3 regions of the Saccharopolyspora sp. NPDC050389 genome follow, and region 1 is predicted to be linked to each of the others. Evidence: riboswitches for the same ligand, from Rfam matches in the RefSeq annotation. Region 1 holds a riboswitch; each other region holds the start of a gene.
The links. A riboswitch is a leader RNA that binds a small molecule or an ion and turns the genes downstream of it on or off. The one in region 1 is predicted to bind glycine.

Region 1 (4,472 bases):
CGCGTCCGGCGTCTCGATGTCGAGCTCGTCGACGTCGGTGCCGGCGATCCCGAACGCCTGCCACACCGCAGTCAGGTGCGCCCGCGTGGTGGTCTCGTCGCAGCTGATGCCGACGTGGTCGGCGTCCACCCGACGGAGGTTGATGCCGCCCCGGCGGGCCGTGGCGACGATGTCGTCGGCCTTGCCCGGCACCTTCGCGACGATCGTGTCGAAGAACTCCCGGTGCGGCACCTCGATCCCGCCGCGGCGCAGCTGCTCGGCGAGCACCGCCGCCATCCGGTGCGCGCGGGTCGCGATCGACCGCAGCCCGGCCGGGCCGTGGTACACCGCGTACATCGACGCCACTACGGCCAGCAGAACCTGCGCGGTGCAGATGTTGCTGGTGGCCTTCTCGCGGCGGATGTGCTGTTCACGGGTCTGCAGCGCCAGCCGGTAGGCCGGGTTGCCGTCGGCGTCGACGCTCACGCCGACCAGCCGCCCCGGCAGCTGCCGCTCGAGCCCCTTGGCCACGGCCATGAATCCGGCGTGCGGGCCGCCGAAGCCCATCGGCACGCCGAACCGCTGCGTGCTGCCGACCACCACGTCCGCACCGATCTCGCCGGGCGAGCGCAACAGCGTCAGCGCCAGCAGGTCGGCAGCGACGACGGCCTTCGCGCCGCGCCGGTGCACCTCGGCGATGATCTCCTCGTGGTCCCGCACCGCGCCGGAAGCGCCCGGGTAGGACAGCAGCACGCCGAAGAACTCGCCTTCCGGCAACGCCTGCGCGCCCGCGGAGAGGTCGGCGACGACGACCTCGATGCCCAGCGGCTCCGCGCGGGTCTCGATCACCGCGATGGTCTGCGGCAGCGTGTCGGCGTCCACCACGAACCGCGGCGATTTCGCCCGGCCCGCGCGGCGCACCAGCGTCATGCCCTCGGCCGCCGCCGTGGACTCGTCGAGCATCGACGAGTTCGCCACCGGCACCCCGGCCAGGTCGGCGACCATCGTCTGGAAGTTCAGCAGCGCTTCGAGCCGGCCCTGCGAGATCTCCGGCTGGTACGGCGTGTAGGCCGTGTACCAGGCGGGGCTCTCCAGCACGTTGCGCAGGATCACCGGCGGCGTGACCGTGCCGTAGTAGCCGAGCCCGATCATCTCGGTGTGCGGGCGACAGCGGCGCGCCAGCTCGCGCAGCTCGGCCAGCGCCTCGGACTCGGTGGCCGGCTCTGGCAGCGCCAGCTGCAGGTCGCCTTCCCTGATCGTGTCCGGCACGGCGTTCTGCCCCAGCTCCTCCAGCGAGCCGACGCCGATCACGTCGAGCATGCGGGCCAGCTCGGCCGGCATCGGGCCGACGTGCCGGTCGGCGAACGGCGTGCCGTGCTCCAGGGCGGCCAGGGGGATGCGGTCGTGGGTCACGTCGGTCATCGCCAAACCTCAATCGTCGCGGCGGCAAAGGGCGGCAGGCAGCCGGAACTGCCCTGCTCTCCCCCTCTGTCACTGTCCGCGAAGCGAACGCCTGAGAGCTTCACCCGGGAACCGGGCTTGCACCGTCGGCGGGGTGCACCACGACTGTGGTGCGCCCTCTTTCCAGAGGTATCTCGCCCGTGCGGTCCAGGTGGCCTGAGAGGTTGTCGGGGAGGGTTGCTCCTTCGGCGCCGACCGCGGCCGAGGCCGGGCCGGACTCTCCCGCACGGGGTCGGCGATGTGCCGCAGCTTACCCGATCAGGGGGCCCTAACGGACCAGCGATGTCACCGGCCGCACACCACCCGACCGGACCAGTCGGCTCAGCCGGTCTCGGCCTGCCGGTCGCGCCGGCGGCGGGACAGCTCGTCGTCCACCGGCACCAGCTCGGCGCCGTCGGCCCGCTCGGCCGGGAAGTCGTGGATCGTGCCGCTGATCTCGCGCATCGCACCGCTGACGGCGATGCCGAACACCCCTTGGCCACCCTGCAACAGGTCGACCACCTCCTCGGCAGAGGTGCACTCGTAGACCGTCGTCCCGTCGCTGAACAGCGTCAGCTTGGCCAGGTCCTGCACGCCCCGGTTGCGCAAGTGCTCCACTGCGACCCGGATGTTGTGCAGCGACACCCCGGTGTCCAGCAGTCGCTTGACCACCTTGAGCACCAGGATGTCCTTGAACGAGTACAGCCGCTGCGAGCCGGAGCCGGCGGCACCGCGGATGGACGGGCCGACCAGCTTGGTGCGCGCCCAGTAGTCCAACTGGCGGTAGGTGATGCCGGCGATCTGGCAGGCGGCCGGGCCCCGGTAGCCGACCAGTTCGTCCGGCAGCGAGGCGTCGGGGAACAGCTCGCCCTGCTCCACGGCAGCATCCCGGTTGGACGCTTCCTCGACCACGCCTGCCTCCCCTCGTCCGGCACGAAGCCGACGACGATCACCAGCTCCCGGACCATCGCGATCCGGGGCCGCGAACACCGCCCAGCGGCCGAATCACACCGGGGCAATTCGCGTAAGTTCGACGGTATGCCTGCCCCGCGGGGAGGTCAACGCGACGCGCGGGGCACCCGGACGACCCGGCCCCCGCCTGCTCGCGCAGACGGGGGCCGGGCTGTCTCGTCGGTCGATCGGCGGGCTCAGGTGTCGGCGCCGCGGAAGTCCTCCGGGGAGACGGAGTCCAGGAACTCGCGGAACTTCTCCACCTCGTCCTCCTGCTCGTCCGGGATGATCAGCCCCGCCTCGTCCAGCACCGACTCGTCGGCGTGGATGGGCACCCCGATGCGCAGCGCCAGCGCCACCGAGTCGCTCGGCCGCGCGGAGACCCGCACATCCCCGTCGAACACCAGCTCGGCGAAGAAGGTGCCGTCCTGCAGGTCGGTGATCCGCACCTGTTCCAGGTCGCGCCCGAGGGCGCCGATGACGTCCTTCAGCAGGTCGTGGGTAAGGGGTCTCTGCGGCCGCACACCCTGCTGCTCCAGCGCGATGGCGGTCGCCTCGACCGAGCCGATCCAGATCGGCAGGTAACGCTCGCCGTGCGCTTCGCGCAACAGCAGAATCGGCTGGTTTGCTGGTAGTTCAACTCGCACGCCGACGACGCGCATCTCGCTGCTCATCGTCACATCGCCTCCTCCAGCGCGCCGAAGCGTGACATCCCCGTCGAGGATCGCGCACCGACGCCTCCGACGCTACCCGCGTTGCGGCGGACACGCCCATCCCTTTAGCGGTCTGGTCGACCACCGAATCCGCGGCCTTCTTGCCGGTGCATCTGGCCCGAACCGCTGGCTGAGCTCGTCTTCGAGCATTACCAGCACGATACACCGCCAACCCGCCCGCCGGACCGGCGGAAAGAGGACCGCTACAACGTGGAAACCGGTTGCGACGGCGGGAAATTCCCCGCTCGGGAACTCAGTTGATCTCGGCTGCGCAGTACCTTCACGCGCCAGCGGGGCGACGCCACTTCGGCGCCGCCCCGCTGGCGGATGGACTATTCGGTCCCTGGGCCACCCTCAGCGGGAGCCCGGCCCCCCGTCGATCGGACCGGTCAGGAACACCAGCCGGAACTTCCCGATCTGCACCTCGTCACCGTTGGCGAGCACCGAGGTGTCGACTGGCTCCCGGTTGACGTAGGTGCCGTTGAGGCTGCCGACGTCGACGACCACGAAGTCGTTGCCTTCGCGCCGGAACTCGGCGTGCCGGCGGGAAACCGTGACGTCGTCGAGGAAGATGTCGCTGTCCGGGTGCCGTCCCGCGCTGGTGGTCTCCCGGTCCAGCAGGAATCGCGACCCCGCGTTGGGGCCGCGCTTGACCACCAGCAGGGCGGACCCTGCGGGCAGCGCATCGACCCCGGATGCGGCGGCGGGCTCCGGGGACGCACTCTCGGTGCTTTCCGGCTCCGAGAGGAAGGGCCTGAAGACCGAGGTGGTCTCCGGTGACTGCTCCGGCGGAACGTCGCCGTGGCCGGGGAATTGGCTCACCTGAGCTCTCCTCTACGCGGATAGATCGTGCCAAGTATGTGCCCAACGTACCGTGCAGGTACAGGCACGAGACGCGGGACTCCCGACATCTTCCTCGCAGACCCTGACAGGCCGACGATCTTGCCTGGTCGGATCAGGTTTCGGTCAGCTTCTGGTAGGCCTCGGCGTCGAGCAGACCGTCCAGCTGCGCCGAGTCGGCGAGCTTGAGCTCGACCATCCAGCCGCCGCCCAGCGGGGCCGAATTGACCAGCTCCGGCTCGTCCTCCAGCTGCTCGTTGCGGGCCACCACCTCGCCGGTCACCGGCGCGTAGATCTCCGAGACGCTCTTGGTCGACTCCACCTCGCCCATCGACTCGCCGGCGGTGACCTGCTGGCCGAGGTCCGGCAGCTGCACGAACACCACGTCGCCCAGCTGCTGCTGGGCGTAGTCGGTGATCCCGATGCGCACCTTGTCGTCAGCCGTGCGCTGAATCCACTCGTGCTCTTCGGTGTACTTGATCTCGTCCGGGGCCGCCACGTGGTCCCGCCTTCCTCGTCCGCTGGTGCTGTGGATCACCGTTCACGGAG
Region 2 (4,472 bases), on a different contig from region 1:
TCAGCTCGGCGGAGGCCGCCAGGTGCAGGTAGGTGAACAGCACCTGGTCCCGGCGCAACCGCGGGTACTCCTCGGCGATCGGCTCCTTGACCTTGAGGACCAGCTGGCCCTCCGCCCACACCTCTTCGGCGGTGGGCAGCACCTTCGCCCCGGCCGCGAGGTAGTCCTCGTCGGGGATGGAGGAGCCCGCGCCGGCGTTGGTCTCGACGAAGACGTCGTGACCGCGGGTGGTCAGCTCATGCACGCCCGCAGGTGTGATCGCGACCCGGTACTCGTTGTTCTTGATCTCGCGCGGCACTGCGATCTTCACGGCGGAATCCTTTCGTCTCCTGTTGCTGCACCACGATCCGCTGCCGCCGAAAGGGGCGCATCATTCCCGCGGGATGAGATTGCCCCGCGCGCTTTGTGCGCGCAGCACAAAGCCCACGGCAGGGGAGGCCGCGCACGAACAGGGGCCGAAACGGCGTAGCGGGGATGCCGGGGGTGACAGGAAAGTTCCCTTCCTCGCAGGCGCCTCGGCTGCCGGTGAAAGCAAGGGAACCTTCCTGCCACGGGATGACAGGAAGGTTCCCTTCCGCACGTCACCGGGGTGCGTCACGGGCCTGGCGGTGACAGGAAGGTTCCCTTGCTCGCATCTCGACGGACCCGTCGTGACAGGAAGGTTCCCTCGCTCGCAGCCGCTGGCACGCGGCTCGTCGGGCAGGGCTGACAGGAAAGTTCCCTTGCTGTCAGCCGTGCTGCGCCCAGCGGTCGGCGAGCAGTTGCACGAACAGCGCTGCGCGGACGTTGGGGCTTTCCAGGTCGATGTCCACGAGTTGGGTGAGTCGCTTCATCCGGTAGCGGAAGGTGTTCGGGTGCACGCGCAGCTCCCGGCTCGCCTGCCGCGGATCGCCCGGGTGGCGCAGCCACGCGTGGAGGGTGGCCAGGTATTCGGTGCCTTGCGTCCGGTCGTGCTCGCGCAGCACCGGCAGCGGGCCGAGCGTGCCGACGCCCGCGTCGGTCGACGCACCGGCCATTCGGCTGAGCACCACCAGATGCCAGTTCTCCTCGTACACCGCCACCCGGTCTCGCAGCTGGCCGGTGCGCAGCAGACCGACCAGCTCCTCGGCCTGCGCGCGCGACTGAGGGAGCTCGGCGACCGCCACCGGGTTGCCCACCGCGATCAGCGGGCGCGGCGAAGCGTCATGGGACGTGAGTGCATCCCGCAGGTCCGGCCAGCCGCCCGCGCCCACCCGGTCGGGCACCAGCGCGTAGAGCATGGTGCCGATCTCGGTGACCAGCGGGCGCCGCCCGATCCCGCGCGTGATCCACTCCCACATCGCCAGCCGGTGTCCCTCCGCGGGCCCTGCGGACGACGGCATTTCGATCGCGACGACCCGATGCGCCTCGTTGGGCACCGCCAGCTCGTTCGCGGCCACCCGCCAGCCCTCGCCGCCCTCCAGCAGCAGCCGCACCTGCTCGGCGGACCGGCGGCGCTCGGCGTCCGCCACCGCCCGCCACCGCAGCAGTTGCAACGCGACCAGCGGGGCGGTGTCGGCGAACGCGGTGGAGCGCTCCTCGGAAACCTCGCCGGGCACCACGGCCCACATCGAGCCGAGCAGTTCGCCGCCCATCCGGATCGGCACCACCAGCCGGGGCAGGGTGCCGTCCTGCTGGGCGGGCACGAAGATCGCCGAACTGCCCTTGCTGAGCTGGCGGAACGTGCCGCGGGCCCGGAACTTGGCGAGCACGTCGTCGGGCTGCTTGCGGCCCATGATCGTCGACACCCGCGCCGGGTCGGTGAGGTCCTGCCGGGCGGAGTAGGCCAGGACCTGGGAGTGCGCGTCCTCGATCGTGACCGGTGCGTCCACCACGTCGGCCACCGCGTCGGCGAGCCGGAACAGGTCGCCGACCCCGGTGCCGCGCGCGTCGGCCTCCTCGATGCCGGTCCCGGCCAGCGCGGCCCGGATCAGCCACACCAACTGCGCCCAGCCGGTGCCCGGCCGAACCTCCACCAGGGCGACCCCGGCTTCCTCGGCCGCTGCGGCCACCGCGTCATCAGCCGAGATCGGCGGCTTGAACAGCACCGCTGCCGCGCCCTGCGCGCCGCAGGCCCGCGTTAGCCGCCTCGCGTGCTCGCGGTCCGTGACGGCCACGCCGAGCACGAGGTCGCCGCCCGCCGCGGTCGGCGGCTGATCGGGTTCGGCGATGACGACGTCCCCCACGCAGACGGTCGGCTCTGGGCTGACCACGGTGCGCAGAAGCGTGGGGCCGACCCGCTCGACCAGCGCCCGGACGTCCAGCATCACCGGCCTCCTGAGTGCTTCGGGCCGCCGCCGGTCAGGTGGGGGAGGGCATTGACACCAGGGCTGGCCCGTTTATCGTTGCTGAGCACATCGACAATCGCATACCGGCCGTCGACCCCGTGCGGGAGAGACCCTGAGGACTCACGCCGAGCCGTCAGGGCGCCGAAGGAGCAAGACTCCCCACAAACTCTCAGGCACCCATGACCGTTCGGGCGAGGCAACTCTGGAAAGTGCGCGTCATCGCTGACGCTCCACCCACGGTGCAAGCCGCGAGAAACCGCGGCGAAGCTCTCAGGTTCCGAAACAGAGGGGGAGGCCCAGCCATCCCGGGCAACCCCTGCCCCTCGAAAGCCTTGGAGCCTCCTGACATGTCTCTGCCCGCGAACCTGCGCTACACCGAAGAGCACGAGTGGATCGAGGACCGCGACGAGCTGGTCCGGATCGGCATCACCCAGCACGCCGCGGACGCGCTCGGCGACATCGTCTACGTGCAGCTGCCCGAGGTGGGGGAGCAGATCGAAGCGGGCAAGCCCTGCGGTGAGCTGGAGTCCACGAAGTCCGTCAGCGACCTGTTCGCGCCGGTCACCGGCGAGGTCGTGGCGATCAACGAGTCCGTCGTGGACGACCCGGCGCTGGTCAACTCCGAGCCGTATGGCGAGGGCTGGCTGCTGGAGGTGCGCACCTCCGACACCGGTGCTCTGCTCACCGCCGAGCAGTACGCCGCGGTGATCGCGGAGTAGCGGGGAATCGGCGAGGGAGGAGACGGTCAATGGCGATCAGTGTCTTCGACCTGTTCTCGGTCGGTATCGGACCGTCCAGCTCGCACACGGTCGGCCCGATGCGCGCGGCCCGGATGTTCGCGCAACGGCTGCACAGCGCGGGCCGGTTGCCGCAGGTCAAGCGGATCAAGGCGGAACTCTTCGGGTCGCTCGGCGCGACCGGGCACGGGCACGGCAGCCCGAAGGCGGTGCTGCTCGGTCTCGAGGGGCACAGCCCGGAGACCGTCGACCCGGCGGCGGTCGAAGGCCGGGTCGCCGAGATCCGGGAGACCGGGCGGTTGCGGCTCGACGGCGTGCAGGAGATCCGGTTCACCGCGGACCGCGACCTGGTGATGCACCGGCGCAAGTCGCTGCCGCTGCACCCCAACGGGATGCGGTTCACCGCGACCGGCACCGACGGGGCCGAGCTGGAGAGTTCGGTCTTCTACTCGGTGGGCGGTGGTTTCGTCGTCGACGAGGACGCCACCGGCACCGATCGGATCAAGCCCGACGAGACCGCGGTGCGGTACCCGTTCCGGACCGGCGTGGAACTGCTCGACCGCACCGAGGAGTCCGGGCTGCCGATCAGCGGTGTGATGCTGGCGAACGAGCTGTCGTGGCGCGGCGGGGACGCCGTGCACAAGGAGCTGCTGGGCATCTGGCAGGTCATGCGCGAGTGCGTGGACAACGGGTGCCGGAACTCCGGAGAGCTGCCTGGTGGGCTGAAGGTCAAGCGGCGGGCGGCGGAGCTGGCGGCTTCGTTGACCGAGGCCGACGATCCGCTGGAGTGGGTCACCCTGTTCGCGCTCGCGGTGAACGAGGAGAACGCGGCCGGCGGGCGCGTGGTGACTGCGCCGACCAACGGTGCGGCCGGCATCGTCCCGGCGGTGCTGCACTACTACATGCGGTTCGTGCCGGGCGCGGACGACGACGGTGTGGTGCGGTTCCTGCTTGCGGCCGGCGCGGTCGGCGTGCTGTTCAAGGAGAACGCGTCGATCTCCGGTGCCGAGGTCGGTTGCCAGGGCGAGGTCGGGTCGGCGTGTTCGATGGCGGCGGCCGGGCTCGCCGAGGTGCTCGGTGGAACTCCGCGCCAGGTGGAGAACGCGGCGGAGATCGCGATGGAGCACAACCTCGGGCTCACCTGTGATCCGATCGGTGGCTTGGTGCAGATCCCGTGCATCGAGCGCAACGCGGTCGCGTCGGTGAAGGCGATCACGGCGGCTCGGATGGCATTGCGCGGCGATGGCACGCACTTCGTCTCGCTGGACAAGGTCATCAAGACGATGCGGGAGACCGGCCGGGACATGAAGGTCAAATACAAGGAGACGGCTCGCGGCGGCCTCGCCGTCAACGTCATCGAGTGCTGACCCGCCGCACGCCCGGTGAGTGCATGGGAACTTTCCTGTCACCACCGGGCGTGCAGTGCGAG
Region 3 (4,472 bases), on a different contig from region 1:
GAGGGCCTCGGCGATGATGTCGGCGACCTCGGTGAAGTCCTCCTTGCCGAAGCCGCGGGTGGCCAGCGCCGGGGTGCCGATGCGCAGCCCGGAGGTCACCATCGGCGGCCGCGGGTCGTTGGGCACCGCGTTGCGGTTGACCGTGATGCCGATCTCGTGGAGCCGGTCCTCGGCCTGCTTGCCGTCGAGCTCGGAGTCCCGCAGGTCCACCAGCACCAGGTGCACGTCGGTGCCGCCGGAGACCAGCTGCACGCCGGCCTTGGCGGCGTCGTCGGCGAGCAGCCGCTCGGCCAGGATCTGCGCGCCCTCCACGGTGCGGCGCTGCCGGTCGGCGAACTCCGGCGACGCGGCGACCTTGAACGACACCGCCTTGCCGGCGATCACGTGCTCCAGCGGCCCGCCCTGCTGGCCCGGGAACACCGCCGAGTTGAACTTCTTCGCGAACTCCGTGTCCGCCGACAGGATCACGCCACCACGCGGACCGCCGAGCGTCTTGTGCGTGGTGGTGGTGACGACGTGGGCGTGCGGCACCGGGCTCGGGTGCAGTCCGGCGGCCACCAGGCCGGCGAAGTGCGCCATGTCGACCATCAGGTAGGCGCCGACCTCGTCGGCGATCTCCCGGAACCGCTTGAAGTCCAGCTGCCGCGGGTACGCCGACCAACCGGCGATGATCAGCTGCGGCTTGGACTCCCGCGCGAGCTTGGCGACCTCGTCCATGTCGACGCGGTGGTCGTCCTCGCGCACGTGGTAGGGCACCACGTTGTAGAGCTTGCCGGAGAAGTTGATCCGCATGCCGTGGGTCAGGTGACCGCCGTGCGCCAGGTCCAGGCCCATGATCGTGTCGCCCGGCTTGAGCAGCGCGAACATCGCCGCCGCGTTGGCCTGCGCGCCGGAGTGCGGCTGCACGTTGGCGAAGGACGCCCCGAAGAGCTCCTTGACCCGGTCGATGGCCAGCTGCTCGACGACGTCGACGTGCTCGCAGCCGCCGTAGTAGCGGCGGCCCGGGTAGCCCTCGGCGTACTTGTTGGTCAGCACCGAGCCCTGCGCCTCAAGGACGGCCTGCGGTGCGAAGTTCTCCGAGGCGATCATCTCCAGCGTGGTCTGCTGGCGGTTGAGCTCGGCGTCGACCGCCGCCGCCACCTCGGGGTCCACCGCGGCCAGCTGGTCGTTGAACAGGTCCGGTGTCGACATGGTGTTGCCTCCTGTGTATTTCTCTTCAGGCATTGCGGCGGTAGAACGGCAGCTCGACGACCTGCACCGCGACGGCCTTGCCGCGGATGTCGACCTGCAGCTGCGTGCCGGGTTCGCTGTGGTCGCGGTCCACGTAGGCCATCCCGATCGGGTGGCCGAGCGTCGGGGACGGGGCGCCGCTGGTCACGACGCCGATCTCGGCGCCGTCGGCGTCCAGCACGCGGTAGCCGTGCCGGGGCGCCCGGCGCTGCTCGGTGCTCAACCCGACCAGCGTGCGCTCGGTGGGCTTCTCCGCCGCGGCGGCCAGCGCGTCCTTGCCGACGAAGTCGCCGGCCTTGTCCAGCTTGACCACCCGGCCGAGGTTGGCTTGGAAGGGCGTGAGCTCGGCGGACAGCTCGTTGCCGTACAGCGGCATGCCGGCCTCCAGCCGCAGCGTGTCGCGGCAGGACAACCCGGCGGGCTGCAGGCCGTGCGAAGCACCGGACTCGGTCAGCGCCTGCCAGACCGCCTCGGCGTCGCCGGGCGCGGTGAACAGCTCGAAGCCGTCCTCGCCGGTGTAACCGGTGCGCGCCAGCAGCACGTCCTTGCCCGCGACCCGGCTGCGGTAGCCCGCGTAGTACTTGACCTCGGCGAGGTCGGTGTCGGTCAGCGGCGCGAGGATGGCGACCGCGTTCGGGCCCTGCACCGCGATCAGCGCGTAGTCGTCGGAGACGTCCCGATGCTCGGCGTCGAAGCCGCCGATGCGCTCGGCCAGCTCGGCGGAGACCACGGCGGCGTTCGCCGCGTTGGCCACCACCAGGAACTCCTGCTCGCCGAGCCGGTAGACGATCAGGTCGTCGAGCACGCCGCCGGTGGCGTTGCAGATCATCGTGTAGCGGGCGCGGCCGGGCTTGATCGCGGACGCGTTCGCGACCAGCGCGTAGTCCAGCGCCTCGGCGGCCTGCGGCCCGCTGATCCGGATCTCGCCCATGTGGGTCAGGTCGAACAGCCCGGCGCCGTTGCGCACCGCGTTGTGCTCGGCGGTGTCGCCCGAGTAGCGCAGTGGCATCCGCCAGCCGGCGAACTCGGTGAACGTCGCCCCTAGGGCTTCGTGCACGTGGTGCAAGGGCGTCTGTCGTGGCGACGACATGGTGAGACTCCTCCTGGTGGGCGCCGGTCGGCAGTCGAGGGCCGGTCAGCTCACTGAGTCCAACCTTATCGGGGGCACCTCGACCCCGACCTGCGCGGGCTTGCGCTGGTCGGGCGGTCTCCCCGGAGTCATTGGCCTGAGAGTTTCGCCGCCCCGAGGGACGGCTTGCACCGTGGGCGAGAAGCGCCTGCTTCTGCTTTTCTCCGTGTTCGCCTGGTGCCGTGCGGTGCCGGTGCCTGAGAGTTTGCTGGGGAGAATTGCTCCTTCGGCGCTCCAGTCCCGGACCGGGCCGGAGTCTCTCCCGCACGACGTCGTAGGCGCGGTATTCGGTTGTGCGAAGAGGACGCTACGAACCGGCGTGACCCACGTCAACCGGGAGGGTGAGTGATCTCGGGCGGGCGTCAGGCGGTGAGCTCGCGGTACTGCTTCTCCAAGCCGTCGACGAGGGCCGCCAGGGCCAGCTCGAAGCTGTCGGCGTCGATCTCCGCCGCGTGCTCGCGGAGCAGGTGGGCCTTGTTCAGGTGCGGGAAGCGGTCGCCGTAGAGCGCCGCGTCATCCGGGAATCCGCCGCTGAAGGAGCCCATCGCCGAGCCCACCACCAGGTACTTCGTCGAGGCGCCGATCATCGTGGCGTAGCGCTGCGGCCAGCCGGCCCGGGTCAGGCCGCCGTGCACCGCGTCCGCCCTGCGCAGCGCGTTCTCCCGGCGGGCCGGGCCGTAGGCCAGGAACGGGACCAGGTTCGGGTGGGCGATCAGGGCGGCCCGGTAGGAGCGCGCCCAGGTGCGCAGGCCGGTCGTCCAGTCCGTTTCGAAGCCCGAGACGTCCACCGCGGTCATCACGTCGTCGGCGATCTCGTGCAGCAGCTCGTCCTTGGTCGACACGTGGTTGTACAGCGACGCCGCGCGGACGCCGAGTCGTTCGGCCAGCCGCCGCATGGACAGCGCTTCGAGGCCGTCGGCGTCGATGATCTCCAGCCCGATCCGCTGGATGCGTTCCGGCGACAGCCGGGGGATGGTCGGTCTGGGCACGTCTTCTCCTCGTCGGATCCCTTGCGGCGGTCGCCGAGACCGTCTTAGGCTGCCACAAAACTAACGTCGTTAGTTAGCTGGCCGCAGGAAAGGATCCGGCGATGGTCGACTTCTCGCTGTCCGACACAGAACGCGACATCCGCGACTGGGTGCGCAACTTCGTCCAGCGCGAACTGGTGCCGCTGGAACCGGAGGTGCTGCGCCGCGAGCGGGCCGGGGAGCGCGGTTTGACCAAGGACGAGCAGCGGGAACTGCAGGACAAGGCGAAGCAGGCCGGGTTCTGGGGCGTGCAGACGCCCGAGGAGTACGGCGGCATGGGCCTGTCGGCGGTGATGACGGCGCTCATCGAGGTCGAGCTCGGCCGCACCTTCGTGCCGTTCCGCTTCGGCGGCTACGCCGACAACATCCTCTACTACGCCAACGCCGACCAGAAGGAGCGCTACCTGCTCCCGACGATCGAGGGCACCCGCAAGTCCTGCTTCGCGATCACCGAGCCCGGCGCCGGCTCGGACGCCAAGAACCTGCGCACCACCGCCGTCAAGGACGGCGACGAGTGGGTCATCAACGGCGAGAAGACCTTCATCACCGGCGGCATCGACGCCGACTTCGTGATGGTCTTCGCCGTGACCGACCGGGAGAAGGGCGCCAACGGCGGCGTCACCTGCTTCCTGGCCGACCGCGACGCGGGCTGGAAGTCCGAGCCGATCGACATCATGGGCCCGTGGGAGCGGCAGCCCGCCGCGCTGGTGTTCGACAACGTGCGGGTCCCGGAGCGCAACGTGCTCGGCGAGGTCGGCCACGGCTTCAAGCTCGCCATGCAGTGGATCGGCCGCGGCCGCTACCTGCTGCCCGCGCACGCCCTCGGCGCCTGCGAGCGGCTCGTCGAGATGGGCATGGAATACGCCAAGACCCGCGAGACCTTTGGCAAGCCGATCGCCGAGCGCCAGGCCATCCAGTGGATGATCGCCGACTCCGCGGTGGAGATCGAGGCGCTGCGCTGGCTCGTGCTGCAGGCGGCCTGGCAGGTCGACCAGGGCATGGACTCCCGACACGCGCAGTCGGTGGCCAAGCTCTTCGGCGCCACCCACGCCAACGAGATCGTGGACCGGGTGCTGCAGATGCAC

Region 2: another riboswitch for glycine. It lies ahead of gcvH (glycine cleavage system protein GcvH); the one in region 1 lies ahead of gcvP (aminomethyl-transferring glycine dehydrogenase).
Region 3: another riboswitch for glycine. It lies ahead of gcvT (glycine cleavage system aminomethyltransferase GcvT); the one in region 1 lies ahead of gcvP (aminomethyl-transferring glycine dehydrogenase).

Annotation. Positions count from the first base shown of each region.
Region 1 is NZ_JBFAKG010000049.1:59,218-63,689, forward strand. It holds gene gcvP (aminomethyl-transferring glycine dehydrogenase) at 1-1,401, opposite strand, end outside; glycine riboswitch at 1,574-1,675, opposite strand; gene AB0I53_RS28740 (MerR family transcriptional regulator) at 1,762-2,331, opposite strand; gene AB0I53_RS28745 (bifunctional nuclease family protein) at 2,568-3,044, opposite strand; gene garA (glycogen accumulation regulator GarA) at 3,438-3,905, opposite strand; gene gcvH (glycine cleavage system protein GcvH) at 4,039-4,422, opposite strand.
Region 2 is NZ_JBFAKG010000011.1:66,272-70,743, forward strand. It holds gene ald (alanine dehydrogenase) at 1-310, opposite strand, end outside; gene AB0I53_RS09620 (helix-turn-helix domain-containing protein) at 729-2,285, opposite strand; glycine riboswitch at 2,398-2,502, shown strand; gene gcvH (glycine cleavage system protein GcvH) at 2,654-3,025, shown strand; gene AB0I53_RS09630 (L-serine ammonia-lyase) at 3,055-4,410, shown strand.
Region 3 is NZ_JBFAKG010000019.1:6,333-10,804, forward strand. It holds gene glyA (serine hydroxymethyltransferase) at 1-1,191, opposite strand, end outside; gene gcvT (glycine cleavage system aminomethyltransferase GcvT) at 1,217-2,320, opposite strand; glycine riboswitch at 2,436-2,534, opposite strand; glycine riboswitch at 2,535-2,634, opposite strand; gene AB0I53_RS14800 (TetR/AcrR family transcriptional regulator) at 2,722-3,348, opposite strand; gene AB0I53_RS14805 (acyl-CoA dehydrogenase family protein) at 3,450-4,472, shown strand, end outside.